DNA from 2 places in the Bacillus sp. ABR genome. Region 1 is predicted to be linked to the other one. Evidence: riboswitches for the same ligand, from Rfam matches in the RefSeq annotation. Region 1 holds a riboswitch; the other holds the start of a gene.

The links. A riboswitch is a leader RNA that binds a small molecule or an ion and turns the genes downstream of it on or off. The one in region 1 is predicted to bind glycine.
Region 2: linked by a shared signal. The riboswitch ahead of OIT90_RS00560 (amino acid permease) and the one ahead of gcvT (glycine cleavage system aminomethyltransferase GcvT) in region 1 are both predicted to bind glycine.

Annotation. Positions count from the first base shown of each region.
Region 1 is NZ_JAOYSL010000002.1:351,376-360,207, reverse strand. Features, by position in the region: gene tapA (amyloid fiber anchoring/assembly protein TapA) at 1-247, shown strand, start outside; gene sipW (signal peptidase I SipW) at 300-872, shown strand; gene tasA (biofilm matrix protein TasA) at 930-1,730, shown strand; gene sinR (transcriptional regulator SinR) at 1,798-2,133, opposite strand; gene OIT90_RS07175 (anti-repressor SinI family protein) at 2,167-2,331, opposite strand; gene OIT90_RS07170 (YqhG family protein) at 2,514-3,311, opposite strand; gene OIT90_RS07165 (DEAD/DEAH box helicase) at 3,326-4,996, opposite strand; glycine riboswitch at 5,245-5,351, shown strand; glycine riboswitch at 5,355-5,448, shown strand; gene gcvT (glycine cleavage system aminomethyltransferase GcvT) at 5,548-6,645, shown strand; gene gcvPA (aminomethyl-transferring glycine dehydrogenase subunit GcvPA) at 6,662-8,008, shown strand; gene gcvPB (aminomethyl-transferring glycine dehydrogenase subunit GcvPB) at 8,001-8,832, shown strand, end outside.
Region 2 is NZ_JAOYSL010000001.1:113,391-122,222, reverse strand. Features, by position in the region: gene OIT90_RS00570 (helix-turn-helix transcriptional regulator) at 1-206, shown strand, start outside; gene OIT90_RS00565 (DUF3169 family protein) at 203-883, shown strand; gene OIT90_RS00560 (amino acid permease) at 931-2,277, opposite strand; glycine riboswitch at 2,441-2,520, opposite strand; gene OIT90_RS00555 (LacI family DNA-binding transcriptional regulator) at 2,785-3,804, shown strand; gene OIT90_RS00550 (MFS transporter) at 4,244-5,425, shown strand; gene OIT90_RS00545 (shikimate dehydrogenase) at 5,444-6,346, shown strand; gene OIT90_RS00540 (MFS transporter) at 6,388-7,581, opposite strand; gene OIT90_RS00535 (glycoside hydrolase family 1 protein) at 7,888-8,832, opposite strand, start outside.

The DNA.
Region 1 (8,832 bases):
ATGGAAGTGGGAATTACATAAAGTGGGAAATGGTCAGGAGCCATTACAAGATGGTCATATTCTTGAAAAGGGCTCCATAAAGTCCCTATTGTCGCAAGAAACAGCGACTGTCACGACAGATAAAGCAAAAACAAATGGAATCTATGCATTTAAAATCTTTTATCCTAAAGGATTTGGCGCATCTGATCAGCCGTACTTTTGGTCTAAACAGATGGTGCTCTCAAAGTGTCAAGAAAAGGCGTCCTAAATGGAGCTGTCTTTTAAAGTGAAAAAATGATATGCGAAGGGGAGAAGGGGTCATGAAAAAATGGATGAAGATGTCTGGGAGTATTCTTTATGTGGTGGTGTTCACGGTGATGATAGCCTCAATTATTGTCGTGTTGTCATCAAGAACAACAGGAGGAGAACCTCAGATTTTCGGTTATCAATTGAAGCAAGTATTATCAGGTTCGATGGAACCAGAATTTTCAGCTGGGTCACTGATTGTTGTAAAGCAGGTCGCCTCACCTGAGACGCTCAAAAAAGGAGATATTATTACGTTCCAAACAAAACAGGATCAGTCCTTTGTGACCCACCGAATTGTTGGGGTGAAAGGAAAGGATGCAAATAAAGCGTTTGAGACGAAGGGTGACAATAATATGTATCAGGACGGCACGCTGGTAAAAGCGGATCAGGTGACTGCGCAGTATATGGGAGTGAACATTCCTTATGCAGGAAAGCTTCTTTCGTATGCAGGGACATCAGCTGGAACTGCTTTGCTCCTTATTATACCGGGTGTCATGCTGCTTGTTTATTCAACTATTCATTTTGTGGGCGCAGCGAAACACCGTAGACACACGGCTGATGTACATATGTCAGAGGAACAAGCTTAAATCGTTTGTAACCTAATCAGGTTTCAATAAAACAAAATATTAGGGGGTTTATTATTCATGGCAATGAAGAAATCAATTCGTTTAGGTGTATTATCAGGGGCTTTAGGTCTTGCATTAATCGGCGGGGGAACATGGGCGGCGTTTAATGATTTTGAAAAGGCAAATGCGGTCTACTCGACAGGAGAGCTGGATTTATCTGCTAAAGAGAACTCCGGCGCCATCAACCTTTCGAACTTAAAACCTGGTGATCGGATCAAGAAAGAATTTCATTTTGATAATAAGGGATCACTAGCGATAAACCAAGTGCTGATGAGTCTTGATTATAGCCAGTTTACAGATGGATCTTCCGCGAAGAATGGCGGTAAGAATACAGCTGAAGAATTTCTCAGTCAGTTTCAGGTGAGTGTTCTGACGGTTGGAGCCGAAGGTGGAAATGGTTATCCGAAAAACATTATTTTAGACCATGCAAACCTGCTTGACTTGCATCAATTAACGTCAAAACAGGATCAGACCGCATTTGAAAAGCTTCGTCATGCCGTCGATGAGAAGTTTTTACATGAAAGTGGGAAAATTAATGTAGCAACTGTTGATGGAACAGTGGCTCCAGAGTATGACGGCATTCCAAAGAATCCGTTTGATTACGATAAAGTGGAAATGACCATTGAATTTATCAATGACCAGACGAAGGATAAAGCTGGTCACTATATCCAAAATAAATACCAAGGCGATGCGATTCAAATTGATCTTTCCTTCGAAGCGACTCAGTGGAATGGTTTAACGATCAATCCAAAAAAGCATACGGATGAAAAAGGCTACGTGAAAGAAAACGAAAAAGCACACAGCGAAGATAAAAAATAAAGCCAGTCTTTAGGCTGATATCAAGATCTGCATAGCAATTGGAGGAGTATGCGCTAAAACGTGCGCTTTACTCCTCTTCTTGCTTTTTTCTCCAGATTTGATAATCTAAAAATTCACGAAATTGCTTTTTCGAAACCCCTGATGTCATTGCATCTCGAACTAGTTTTTCCCATTCACTATCTAATTGACCATCGTATTCGGTTTCATCTTTTTCGTTTAAAAGTGTATGAACCGAGACGTCCAGAACAGCGGAGACTTTTTCAAGAAATTGAATGGAGGGGTTTGTTTGCAAGTTTCTTTCTATTGAGCTTAAATAAGACTTCGCTACCCCAGCCTTTTCGGCCAGTTCTGATAGTGAGTAGCCTTTTTCATTGCGGTATTGTTTAATACGCTGGCCAATCAATGTCATCACCTTCCTTTCGATATTATAGCACATTCAGAAAGGTTTGATAGAATGACTTCTTACCAGAGGGGGAGACTCAGAGGACTTTTCATTTGATTTGAGGAAATGACGGACTTCTTCAACTGTTAGTCCTGCCTTGCGAGCTTCACGTAATAATTGAACCCATTCACTGTCTAATTTGTTCGTTTTCTTTTCCATACAAATACCCTCCTAAAATACTGAATCATGTATTTCAGGCACTTAACGCATGAAATGGAAAGACATAGGTGGTAAGACCTCATAGTTTGCTTGCGTCATGTTTCCGCCCAATACAAACAGACAAACTTAGCTTTAGACTGATCGAAAATTGTAAGTCACATAAAAGGGGAGGGGACTATGGGTCAACCTCCTCTTTTTTGCTGTAAGTAAAAAAGTCCGCCATTTTCAATCGTAAGACTGATTTTTGGTTCGTATAAAGTTTTGAGTGCTTGCCTTTCTATTTCATATTCTACAGATGTGTCTGAAGTCCCTTCATAAAATTGGTTTAAAAGTTCGGAGTCTTCTTTCCATTTTTGAACGGCTCGCACTGCCCAGTCGTCCGGCTCCTCATGGGCATAACGCTCCATAAGGCTGTAGAGCCGTTTGATTCCGCTTTCTGGCTTAATCATTGTACTCATCGTAAAACAATAATCGGGAATTTGAGACGACAGCTCACGAGCTTCCAGCTTTTCTTGAAATTGTTCAATGACTTCTCCGCGTATAAGATGGAGTCCTAATGATAAAAGCTTATCCTTCTTCCGGTCTGCAAGGTAAGAAATTTTTACATTGAGACCAAGCCATGGCTCAAGTGCGATTTGATTGTTCGTGAGCGGGCTGACTCGTTCATAAAGCCGGATAAAACGGCCCTGTTGTTTGACCGCCTCAAATATTTGAAATAACCGGGGGGAGCCGAAATGGATGAATTCACCACTGACCGTATCACCCGCTTTTTTTTGATCTGTGATGAAAGTCAATTGCCGCGGTTCAGGTACACCGCCAGTTTTTTCAAGCCAGTGCCAATAAAAAGGACGGTTCATAATCAATTTATCCATTTCGATTGTCAGCTGTACGGTCATATGTCCTGCACTTTCTTCTAATATGCTGCATTGATTCGCCTTGAAAAAACGGAGAAGAAAGGTGTGAATGTCATGCTGCTCCATTGATCAACTCTCCTTTATGAGCCCTGCTGTCTCTTTTCTAAAAGTGGTGTTTGTGCTTCAGTTAAATAAGAAGCAAATTGGGTTAATTTCTTTTTCATGTCTCCATCAGATTCATGCTGGAAGAGAATTTGATGCAACTCTGTTTCGACTTCTTCAATATCAATTCTCGTTAAAATATCATCTAAATCGCCTATGACGTTTTCGAACAGCTGAATTTTTTCATATAAAAGCTTTAAAATATGCTCTTCAACTGTTCCGTTTGTTGCCATATTGTAAATGTGGACATCTCGTTCTTGGCCAAGGCGGTGGATACGTCCGATTCTCTGTTCTAAACGCATCGGGTTCCACGGGAGGTCGTAGTTAATGATTTGATTACAAAACTGAAGGTTGATCCCTTCGCCGCCAGCTTCTGTAGCAATTAACACTTGCGCCCGTTCTCTAAATAAATCTTTCATCCAATCTTTTTTACCCCGCTTAAAGCCGCCACGAAATGGCACGGAGCTAATGCCATTTTGCTGTAGAAACCATTGTAAATAAATTTGTGTTGCGCGGTATTCGGTGAAAATAATGACTTTTTCATTTAACTGTTGAATGAGTTTGACCACTTCAAGCGCCTTTGAGTTTTGCTCCACTTGATTGATTTTCTCCATGATTTGCGCTATAGCAGAAGAGCCGAGAATATGCTTTTCTTCTTCCTGCATTTTTTTAATCGTCATATAAACTGCCTCACGGCTTGAACAGCATTCTCGTTCCAAGGTCATAATGGAAAACATATGCTTTGTATAAGACGGATTCTCTTTCAGCTTGCAGATTTCATCATACAATGCTTGTTCTGTCGGAGAAAAATCAATGGAAATCGTTTTGACATGTCGTTTTGTCCACTCGATGCCTGTGTCTTGTCTTCGGTTTCGAATCATCACTTTATTGACGAGCTGTTTTAATCGGTCATGGTCTTCAAGCTGCAAGTCCTTTTTGGCAAAGATATCTTTAAATTGATGTTCATTTCCTAGGTGGCCCGGCTTCAGAAGGGAAACGAGATTAAATATTTCTCCGATCCGGTTTTGAATAGGTGTCGCTGTCAGCAGCAGACAGAACTTCTTATTCAGGTTTCTCACAAATTCATAGTTTTTCGTTTTATTGTTTTTCAGTTTGTGTGCTTCATCGATAATGACCATATCGTAGGCAATCGATAAAATCGTGTCTCGATGCGGCTGTCTTTTGGCTGTGTCAATGGAAGAAACGACAACGTCGCACTGCTCCCACACATAGCTCTTTTTTTGTTCAACAGCATCAATATAAAATTTCGTCCGCAGCTCCTGTACCCACTGAGATACAAGGGAGGCGGGGACGAGAATAAGAATCTTTTTGGCAAGTCCACGAATCATGTATTCTTTGATAATGAGTCCTGCTTCTACGGTTTTCCCTAGGCCCACTTCATCTGCTAGAATGGCTTTCCCATTCATTTCTTCTACGACTCTTCTGGCTACTTCGAGCTGGTGCTGTAAAGGTGTGAATGCAGGCAGGTGCGCAGGAGCTTGCAGTCCCTCGAATGAATCAATGGCTGTGACTTTTTGAACCTGCGTCGCTAATCGATACATATCCCAGTTCGCCCAGGGGCCGTCTGATGAAAGCCGCTGCTGAAATTCATTTGTCCATTCCTGATCAAAAATCGTTTGAATATTCAATGTGGTCGCCTGCCTTTCTAGTAGGATCTGATAAATTGTTCTGTTTTTAAACGCTTCATTTTTTAAGAGGTCTCTAAAAGACTAGATATATGAATAAAAGCGAACGATATCGAAAGGTTATTTTAAAAATGTTAATGATTTTTCTGTTGCTCTCCATCCATTTCTAATGGTAGGATGTTGATAAGTGATCTAGAAAATAAGTCACCCATTTTGATAGTATGTCCAATAAATGTGAAAAATATGAGCGGATGATGGTATGGGGAGAGACTTGGCGGTTATTTTGCACTGGCAGGCGCCGAAGGAGCAAGCTGAATGATTCAGTGAATCTCTCAGGCAAAAGTACTCTTACCGGACGCAACTCTGGAGAGTGTTTGCTGATCGTTTTAGCAAACCACCAAAGGGGAAAACGCACAATGATGTTGTGCTGTAAACTTTCAGGTGCAAGGACAGAGACTTCTTTTTGATAAAAGGGAGCGCTCTGTCCTTTTTTGCTGTGATTTTTTTCTGAAAATTCAGCTTGCATTTGCACTAAAAAAAGGGGGAAACGATTGATGTTGAAACGAACACCGCTTTTTCATGCGTATGAAACGTTTGGCGCAAAAACCATTGACTTCGGGGGCTGGGAATTACCTGTCCAATTTTCTTCCATTAAAGAAGAACATGAAGCTGTTCGAACAAAAGCAGGGCTTTTTGATGTGTCTCACATGGGTGAGGTGGACGTCAAAGGTCAAGATGCCCTTCCTTTTTTACAAAGGTTATTAACCAATGATGTGTCTAAGCTGACAGACGGTAAGGCACTATATACAGCCATGTGTTATGAAGATGGCGGAACGGTAGATGACCTGCTCGTCTACCAAAAAGAAAAGAACCACTATTTACTTGTCATCAACGCATCAAATATCGATAAAGACGTGGATTGGCTTTTGAAGCACCAAGAGAAGGATGACGTATTGATCAAAAATATATCTGATCAAACCGCCTTGCTAGCGCTTCAAGGACCTCTTGCAGCTGACATCATCAAAGAGGTGGCGGATGAAGAGGTGACATCGCTTAAACCATTTACGTTTTTATCAAAAGCTGAGGTCGCAAATAAAGAAGTGCTCGTTTCCAGAACAGGCTACACAGGGGAAGATGGCTTTGAAATCTACTGCCAGTCAGAAGATGCGGTCCACCTTTGGTCCGCTTTATTAGAAGCGGGGCAGCCAAAAGGATTAATACCGTGCGGACTCGGTGCACGTGATACCTTGAGATTTGAAGCAAGGCTTCCGCTTTATGGCCAGGAGCTGACAAAGGATATTTCTCCATTAGAAGGCGGAATTGGTTTTGCTGTCAAAACGGATAAAGAAGCTGATTTTATCGGAAAAGCAGCACTTAAAAAACAAAAAGAAGAGGGACTGAAGCGAAAGCTTGTCGGCATTGAAATGATTGAAAAAGGGATTCCGCGTACAGATTATCCAGTCTTTTCAGGAGAAAAGCAGGTTGGGTTTGTCACAACGGGCACTCAATCCCCAACATTAAAGAAAAATGTCGGGCTTGCTTTGATCGAAACCTCAGAAGCGGAGCTTGGGGCAGAGGTGGAAGTACAGGTTCGCAAAAAGCGTCTAAAAGCCAAAATCGTCACAACACCATTTTATAAAAGAACCAAATAACGAGGGGGAATAGAGGATGAAGCACAGATATTTGCCGCAAACAGAGCAAGATCAGAAAGAAATGCTGGATGTCATCGGCGTTCAGTCGATTGATGAGCTTTTTTCAGATATCCCAGAGAAGGTGAGATTCAAAGGAGCATACAACATCAAAGAAGCCGCATCTGAAACAGCGCTTGTCAGGGAATTATCCCGGCTAGCTGCAAAGAATAAGGATACAGTTTCCTATGCATCGTTTCTTGGTGCTGGTGTATATGATCATTACCAGCCTGTCATTGTCGATCATGTTATCTCACGCTCTGAATTTTATACAGCGTATACACCTTATCAGCCGGAGATTTCACAAGGTGAATTGCAAGCGATCTTTGAATTTCAAACAATGATTGCTGAGCTGACTGGTATGGATCTAGCCAATTCCTCAATGTATGATGGCGGGACGGCACTAGCAGAAGCGGCAATGCTTGCTGCGGGACACACAAAGAAGAAAAAAGTGGTGGTTTCTGAAACGGTTCACCCTGAATCAAGAGCGGTGCTGAAAACATACGCCAAAGGACAAAACATTGAAGTTGTTGAAGTGCCTGCGAAAAAAGGGCAGACAGATTTAGCTGCACTGGAAAAGGCCGTCTGCGATGATACAGCAGCAGTTCTCGTGCAATATCCAAACTTTTTTGGTGTCGTCGAGCCGTTAAAAGACATTGAACCCATTGCACATAAAGGAAAAAGCCTGTTCATTGTCTCTAGCAATCCCCTCGCACTCGGGCTATTGACGCCGCCTGGTAAACTTGGGGCAGACATTGTCGTTGGTGATGCGCAGCCGTTCGGTATCCCTGCGGCATTTGGCGGACCTCACTGCGGATATTTTGCTGTGACGAAAAAGTTGATGAGAAAAGTGCCAGGTCGTTTAGTCGGGCAGACAGAAGATGAAAATGGTGTTCGTGGATTTGTCCTGACTCTTCAAGCGCGTGAGCAGCACATTCGAAGAGATAAAGCGACGTCAAATATTTGCTCGAACCAAGCATTAAATGCGCTAGCTGCTTCTGTTGCCATGACGGCACTAGGGAAAACAGGCATAAAAGACATCGCCTATCAAAACGTGCAAAAAGCCCATTATGCCAAGACGCAGGCAGAAAAATATGGACTGCAGGCGGATGTAGAAGGGGCTCATTTTAATGAATTTGTGATCAAGTTACAGGAGCCTGTGAAAGAAGCCAATAAACGATTGCTTGAAAAAGGAATCATCGGCGGCTACGACTTAGGGCTAGACTACCCAGAGCTTGAGCAGCACATGCTTGTAGCCGTGACAGAGCTGAGAACAAAAGAAGAAATTGATACGTTTATCAAGGAATTGGGGGATCGCCATGAATAAACAAGATCAGCCGCTTATTTTTGAATTATCTAAAGAAGGAAGAATTGGGTACAGCCTGCCTGATTTAGATGTACCTGAACAGGAGATCCCGTCTTTATTTGATAAGACGTACATCCGTGATGAGGATGCTGAGCTCCCTGAAGTATCTGAGCTTGATATTATGCGTCATTATACAGCATTATCAAGACGCAATCATGGGGTCGATTCTGGATTTTATCCTCTTGGCTCTTGTACGATGAAATATAATCCAAAGATTAATGAAAAGGTTGCACGCCTTGCAGGTTTCTCGCAGGTCCATCCACTACAGGAGGCAGACACTGTACAAGGTGCATTGGAATTACTATACGATCTAGGTGAACATCTTGAAGAAATTACGGGGATGGACGCTGTGACATTACAGCCTGCGGCAGGAGCACATGGCGAGTGGACGGGACTCATGATGATCCGTGCGTACCATGAAGCAAGAGGAGATCATCAGCGTACAAAAGTCATTGTGCCTGATTCTGCTCATGGAACGAACCCGGCATCTGCGACAGTCGCTGGATTTGAAACCATTACTGTCGCATCTGATGAAAACGGGCTTGTTGATTTAGAAGATTTACGCCGCGTTGTTAATGAAGAAACAGCTGCTTTAATGCTTACAAACCCGAATACACTTGGCCTCTTTGAAGAAAACATTTTAGAAATGGCTGAAATCGTTCATGGAGCTGGCGGTAAACTTTATTATGACGGAGCCAACTTGAATGCGGTTTTAAGTAGAGCAAGACCAGGAGATATGGGATTTGATGTTGTCCACTTAAATCTTCATAAAACCTTTACAGGCC
Region 2 (8,832 bases), on a different contig from region 1:
TGAAAAATCGGTTAAAAGAGCTTCGTGCGCGTGATGGTTTAAACCAAACTGAGCTTGCGAAACGTGCAAAGGTCTCTCGTCAAACCATCAGCTTAATGGAACGTGATGAATTAATGCCGTCTCTCTTGCTCGCTGTTAAGCTTTCACGAATTTTTCAGGAACCCATTGAACGTATTTTTCTATTCGAGGAGGATGAACTATCATGAAAACTGTATACAAAATGCTCTTAGGTGCTCTCCTTGGCTTTCTCGGTGCTTACTGTCTGCTGGCAGCCGAATTTGAGATGACACTTATTGATATTGCATTTGAAGCGACTCTTGTCATCAGTGGAGTGACAATTTTATTGATTATTTATTGTTTTTCAGGGATTTCACGTATGAAAAAAAGAGTGTCTCTTTCGGTCTCTGGAGATGAGGAAGATGAACTGGAGGCTAAGCAATATCGGACCTTTACTGATTCGACATTAGCCAATACGGTGAGTACGATTTTGTCCATTATTGCCATCGGTATAACCATCGTCACCGAGCAGCCACTCTGGTTGATTCTGGTCAATGCTGCTTTATTTATCGTCACCATTATTAGTTCTTATGCAGCGATATCCGTCCTCAAACTTGTCTATCCTAATCGCAATCTACCAAATCCGTCCGACAAAGACTATAGTAAAAAGCTGCTCGCCATTTCAGACGAAGGGGAAAAGCATGTCATGCTTGGCGGACTGTTTCACACGTATCAAATGATGAATATTCTATTGACTAGTGCCATGTTTATTTTGATTGTGTATTCGCTTGGAGCCAATCACTCTCAACTGTTCTCGATCGTGGTCATTGGGATTGTTTTGATCATTTTGAATGCAAATTATGTGTTGAAGATTAGAAATCGTTAAATGATAAAAAGCACAGCTCTGTCAAAAGGCTGTGCTTTTTCCGTCCGTTACGATGCACGGCGTTTCTTTCGTGCATAAATCAAAAATAAGAAACCAAACCATACCGGTGTCAATAGCAACGCAGGACGTGTTGCATCTGCGAAGAGCATGATCACGAGAATGGCTGCAAAGAGCGCAAGAACGCAAATATTCACAAAAGGTGTGAACGGTGCTTTAAAGGTAGATGCTGCATGCAGTTCAGGCCGTGTTTTTTTATATTTCAAATGACAAATTAAAATAATACTCCATACCCAAATGAAACAAATGGCACTGATCGTGGTAACAATCCCAAAGGCTTGTTCGGGAATCAGCTTGCTTAAAAGTGCACCGACCGATACTACAATCGTTGACACGAATAGCGCATTACTCGGGACAGCGTGCTTGTTCAAACGCCCAAAGGAAGCTGGCCCTTGCTTTTGATGACTGAGATTATACAGAATACGGCTTGTCGAGAACATGCCGCTATTACAAGCTGATGCCGCAGACGTCAACACAACAAAATTGATAAGCCCCGCTGCTACTGGTATCCCAATGAGCCCAAAGGTTTTCACAAAAGGACTTTCTGATGCACTGAGCTCAGACCATGGGTTGATACATAGTAAAACAAAGATCGCACCCACATAGAAAAATAGAATTCTTAATGGAATTTTATTAATCGCAGAGGGAATGTTTTTTTGCGGATTGGCTGTTTCTGCTGCGGATACGCCAACCAGTTCAACTCCCACATACGCAAAAATCACCATCTGGAATGACAGCAAGAAGCCTGTGACACCATTCGGGAATAACCCGCCATGAGACCATAAATTCGTTACTGTCACCGGTCCGGCATCGGTTTGAAAACCAATGATTAAAAGAATAATTCCAACACCGATCAGTAATAGAATCGTAATCACTTTAATGAGTGCAAACCAAAATTCCATTTCTCCGAAAAGCTTCACCGTTAATAGATTCAATCCTAGTAAAATCAACAAACAAATGATAGCAGGAATCCATTGCGGGATATCAAACCAATACTGCACATACACTCCGACCGCAATGACATCCGCCATCGCTGTCATAATCCAGCAAAACCAATAGGTCCACCCTGTCACAAAAGATGCCCACGGGCCGAGATAGTCCTCTGCAATATCGGTTAATGACTGATAGCCCGCCTTCGATAAAAGCAATTCTCCAAGTGCCCTCATGACAAAAAAGATGGCCATTCCGACAATTAAATAAGCAAAAATGATTGATGGACCTGCCAATTGAATGGCTTTTCCAGAGCCTAAAAACAGCCCTGTTCCAATGGTTCCGCCAATAGCAATCAATTGTACATGACGGTTTGATAAATCTCGTTTTAATTCTTGTTGTGCCAATGCTAACACCCTCCTACGACACGATCTTATACTGAAATAATGAACTCTTTAAAAAGTCCATAAAAAAAGAGATTGGATGCGCTCCAATCTCACGGTCATAAAAGAATAGCAAAATAGAGAAAAGTAATACACGGCATCATCCATGCATCACAAATACAATATTTCGTACTCTTCTGTCCTTTTGCCTGAGATTGTGAACCCTTCGGCGCCGCACACACATGCGGTCTCTCCAGAAGCTGCTCCTGCTATAGTGTGACCCACAGCAATCATAGCCTTCGTTATTTAATTAAAATGTTGCTATTTCTGAATAATTTTATATTTTACGCCTCAATCAGAAAGCTGTCAATGGTAATCTTTTATGATTTACAGTGATACCCATATGTCTTCACTTCATCAATCCCCCCTAATTCATGTATAATAAACCAAAAGATGTTCGGCTCGTCTGATGGAGAAATCCCTCTTGATCATGAACAAAGTTAGGCAATCCATTGAAGTTGGTGAAGACAAATGAAAAAAATGAACAAACAGCGTGTCACATTACAGGAAGTCGCCAAGCATGCCGGTGTCTCGACTTCAACGGCATCACTCGTTGTTCGAAATAATCCTAGAATCTCTGAAGCCACTCGAAACAAAGTGCTTCAATCCATGGAAGACTTAGGGTACGTATATGACCGCGTAGCTGCCAACATGCGGTCAAAAAGCTCAAATATCGTTGGTGTGATTGTCACAGATATTTCTAACACCTTTATTTCGGAATTTTTAATCGGCGTGCAAACCACGCTTGAATCACTAGGCTATACTGTTTTACTTGGTACAACCTTTGACAGTGTCGATAAACAGGAGCGGCTCATTTCCACTATGGTAGAGCACCGAGTGGGCGGAATCATTTTAAACCTAGCTTCGAAAAGCTCGGCTCGGACAGCCAAACAGTTAAATCAAATTCGCACCCCAAAAGTACTTGCAAATCGTGAATTATCAGATGTGCAATGTGATTATGTCGGTGTTGATTATGAACAAGGCACTTGGATGGCCATTCATCATCTTCTTCAGAAGGGGCATCGACGTATCGCCTTCTTAGGCGGCATCAAGACCTCATCGACTTGGATTGAGCGGATGAAAGGTTTCAAAAGAGCTCATGACGATGAAAACCTGACGATTGATGATTCCCTTATTATTGATATCGTACCTACTCGTGAAGGCGGGAAAGAAGCACTCGCTCAAGTGATGGATCAACCCGAGCCTCCTACCGCTATTTTTTGTTTTAGTGACTTAGTTGCATTTGGAGTCATGCAAGCACTGTCAGCACGGGGCATCCAGCCAGGTGAAGATATTGATGTGGTTGGATTCGATAATGTTCCTGAAGCGGAGATGTACCATCCGCCGCTCACCACTGTTTCTTCATTCCCCCGATCCATCGGGGCAAAAGCAGCGAACCTTTTATATCATAAAATGAACGATCAGGATGAAGAGCTGCAGAGATTGATTTTAAAACCTCAACTTCATATTAGAGAAACCTCTCCATCATGATGAAAAGAGAATTGTGTGCAGCAATTCTCTTTTTTTATTGAACAAGTCAACTATTTCTTTGTTTCATTTTTCTTTTTTTAAATCACAAAGTCATAAACTTGACACATTTAAAATGCAGGAGTATATTTATCTCGTTGCTTCTTTTAGTATATCGTTATACCTATTTAGTCCTATCGTTATTTCTATCAAAAAACAGTTAAAAGTGATTTTTTATGATTCTGATCAAATCATGAAGTTTCACTTCCTAATCAAGGCTGTTATTATTTTTTACATTTTAGTAGAACGATGTACTTGATTGAAGAACAGATGAATATTCATTATTTTTTCATCAATAAGGGGTGTTGTGATGGGCTTCATATTATTCATTTTGAAGGAAACAATAACAAAGGGTATACAAAGAATTTGACCTTAAAGGGGTTTCAAATATAGGAGTGGGAACATGAAAAATCCTTATATTAAATCGTCACTTGGCATGTATTTAAACTACTTCATGCTTGGCATGATCAATATTATTGTAGCTTCCAACATGGACAGCTTATCTGAGCGCTACCATGTAGATATTCCGAAAATCAGCTTGCTTGTATCGGCGATCGGAATTGGTAAACTCATTGCTCTCTTTTTCTCAGGTCGGTTAGCCGATAGCTGGGGACGTAAGCCTGTCATTATTACAGGAAATTTTCTTTACTTATTATTCTTAATCGGTATTCCAACGACAACGAGTTATACACTGGCATTTATCTTTGCGATTTCAGCAGGTATTGCCAACTCACTGCTTGATTCAGGAACCTACCCTGCTTTGACAGAGTCATTTCCGAAAAAAGCAAGTTCGGCTTCTGTTTTAGTAAAAGCGTCTGTATCCATTGGGGCGACTGTTCTTCCATTTATCTTGGCGTACCTAGTGGCACATGACATCTTCTGGGGCTGGGCGTTCTTTGGACTAGGGCTTCTTTATTTACTTGTAGGAATTTACTTAATCTTTATGCCATTCCCGAACCATAAGCAAGTTTCTTCACAAGACGCTCTTCCAGTACAAGACCAGCTGAAGGAAGAACCAAAAATGCTTGGCGAAGGCTTAGCTGTTGTACTGATGGGATTCACGTCGACTGCATTGTTTGTCGTATGGCAGACATGGCTTCCGCAGCTCGGGTTAAAATTAATCGGACTTGGCACAGGACAAGCCACACAGCTTCTATCTTATTTTAGTATTGGTGCACTCGTATCTGTTCTCTTGCTTTCGATCGTCTTAGATAAATTCATTTCACCGATTATGGTGGCAATCATTTATCCAATTGGGGCGTTCCTTGCAATGCTTTCACTTTTCCAAATCGAAACGTACAGCATTGTCATTGTCAGCACCTTCTTCTTAGGGCTATTTACAGCAGGAATCTTCCAGCTGGCGATGAGTATTATGATGAAATTGTTCCCGACAAACAAAGCAACGGCTTCATCCTACGTTAATATTGCGGCAAGCTCAGCGTTTATTCTCGTGCCGCTCATTACAAGTGGATTGGTCAGCACGTACGATATTAAAATGACGTTATTTTTCGATATGATCATTGCGGTTATTAGCGTATTACTAGCGGTCTTTGTTCTTGGACGCATGAAAAAATTATTTAGATAATTAAAGGAGATGTCAATCATGACAAACATACATGAACGAAATATTGATGGAAAAACAAAATTAGTCGGTCTTCTTGCTACACCAATCGGACACAGCCTTTCACCACGTATGCATAACCTTGGCTATACACTAACAGGTATCAACTATGCTTACCTCGCATTTGAAGTAGGGAATGATGAACTAGAAGCAGCCGTAAACGGTATGAAAGCAATGGGTGCAGCTGGATTTAACGTCTCTATGCCGAACAAAATGAAAGTACTAGATTACTTAGACGAACTAGATGATTCTGCAAGATATACACGTGCAAGTAACACTGTAGTAAACAAAGATGGTAAACTCATCGGCTACAACACAGATGGTCTTGGATATGTGAGAAACTTGATTGAGCATGGCGTTGAATTAGCCGGCAAAAAAGTCACACTCGTTGGCTCTGGCGGCGCGGCAACTCCGATTGCGATTCAGCTTGCACAGTCCGGCATTCGTGAAATTAGTATATTTGCTCGTAATGACCAATACTTTGTTCAAGCAGAAGAAAATGTAAATTACATCAACAACGAAATGAAATCTTTCGGTGTCAAAGCAAACATTTTCCCACTTGAAGACAAAGACGCGTTCCGCCGTGAAGTAGCAGAAAGTGCGATCCTGGCAAACGGGACAAGCCTTGGCATGAAACCACTAGATCAGCTCAGCATTATCGATGATACACTTGATGTACTTCGTGAAGATTTGATCGTGACAGATGTCGTATACAACCCGCAAAAAACAAAGCTTCTTGCACAAGCACAGGAAGCTGGCGCCAAAACGATTAACGGTCTTGGAATGATGTTATGGCAAGGAGCACTTGCTTACAAACTCTTTACTGGTGAAGATATGCCAGTTGATCAAGTAAAACAAATTCTTTTTGAAAATGACCGTTTCTAAAACAAAAGAAAGACGACTTCCTAAGTGGAGGTCGTCTTTTTTTAATCATGTACCATAACTTGACGGTAGCGATACAGGATATACAGTGCGCCGATAATGGCTGCAACAGCCACCACTGCATCGAACATAAAGATTTGTAAAATGGACGCGTGACTCTGAATTAACCCTGTTACGACCGGGATGACGATAGCCGACACGCCGCCTGCTGTGGAGATAATCCCTGTCATCGTCCCTTTGTTTTTCCAGAAGAATTCAGCCATCACAGTTAACGTCAGCTGAAAAACTCCTGCTGTTGAAAACCCTAATACAAAAGCATTGACGGTTCCTATGACTGGCGATTTCACGACCAAGAGTACACAAATAGAAATAAGTGTAATGATTGGATAGATCAGCAGCACAGTGACCGGACGGACAAAGCGGCGCAAAAGAAACGCGAGCAACACAACAGACAGCAGCCCGCCCATGCTATAGTAACTGAGCAGTTTCACAGCACTGCCCGATGCCATCCCCAAGATGGCCTCACCGTACGTAGGAAGCCAAATTTGCGGCAGCGCATACAGCCCATTTGATGTAAAGCTGATTAAAATGAGTGCGATCCCTTCCCTCCAAAATGTAGGCTCTGTCGAGAAGCGCGGAAGTCCATCATGCTCCGTTACCTGGACTTGCTCCACCTTGCGATGATTCGGAAATGGCAAGGTCCACAGCATCAAGACATTTACAAGATAGATCAGAGCAGGAACAAAAAATGAAATTCCATAAAACAAATCATGCTCTGCTAAAAAGAAAATCGCCAGTGGCAAAATGGTTGCCCCAATGGAGATAAAGGCCTTCACCATCACATTCGCAGATCCTGAGTTTTGCGGAAAAGCCTCCATTAACGCAGGATACGTTCCTGCATCCATTGCCGAATTCGCGACCCCTGCCAAAATCGCAAACGCAAACGCGATTTGATAATTCGGAGACAATGGGATTCCGATGAGGAACACCGCCATCAGCACACCAGAAACCAAAATGACCGGCTTCCGCCCGAAACGATCTGACAGTACGCCTGATAAACCATACGTGAGCACCCTGCCAATGCCAAGCGCCGAAATCATATAACTAATTCCCGCACTATTGGTATCTAATTGTTTGATTAAAAATGGCATATTTGAAGCCAAAATAATATTGACCATACCTAATAAAAAGTAATTAATATACAGACTAGAAGCCGTTCTCACATACGGATTCCTCATCCTGACACACCCCTCAACACCATCGCAATGAAGTGACAAATAATGGTTACGCTTACAAGATCTCATATGTGAGGAAGAACAGCTTTGCAGCCTTCACGTTCATACATCTCATCATGTCATGCAGCTCACAGCTTACACGCCCTTCATGTATCAAGCATTTCTTCAATTTTTCACTGCTCTTATTTTATATGAATGAGAAAGGTAAAGATAGTGAATTGCTTAAATTTGAGGGGAATTCATCGATCAAGCGTATGACACCATCGATAGAAAAAAGGAGTGGTTAGCTGCCACTCCTTAACTGATGTCTCATTTCTGTTCATCGTTCATTTTCAACCCATTTTGACGAATGACTTCTTGATACCAGTAAAAGCTTTTTTTAGGTGTTCGATTTAACGTTCCGTTTCCATCGTTATCTTGATCAACATGGATAAACCCATATCGCTTTTCCATTTCAGATGACGAGTAACTAATTAAATCAAGAATTCCCCAGCTGGTGTAACCTATTAATTCGACTCCATCCTCAATGGCTTCCAGCATCTGCTGGAAATGCTGCTCATGATAGCTAATCCGATAATCATCATTTATCTTTCCATCTTCCACCTTGTCGTATGCACCTAATCCATTCTCAACTATAAATAGTGGTAGTTGATAGCGATCGTATAAGTCATTTAAAGAGATACGAATTCCAATCGGGTCGATCTGCCAGCCCCATTCACTCACTTCTAAATATGGGTTTTTCACTCCACCTATTGTATTGCCGCTGACAGTTTCCATGCCTTCACTATTTTCAGTAGCAACCAAGGAATTGTAGTAACTGAATGAAATAAAATCAACAGTATGCACCTTTAATAATTCGTCATCTCCCAGCTGTTTCTCAATGTGAATGTTTTTTTCTTTAAACAGTCGATTGATAAAACGCGGATACTCACCACGCACCTGTACATCTGTAAAAAACATATTAAACTGATTGTTCTTTGATGCCTTCAGAACATCCTTTGGATTACAAGAATACGGATATGTTGTTAATTTCGTCAGCATACACCCTATTTTTGCCCCTGGGATCATTTCATGACAATATTTAACGGCCAAAGCACTTGCAACAAATTGATGATGCAATGCTTGATAAACTGCCTGTTCTACATTGTCAAAGCGCTCTGAAACGATTCCACCACTTGTAAATGGATGTCGGACAATACTATCAATTTCATTGAAAGTCAGCCAATACTTGACTTTATCTTTATATCGATCAAA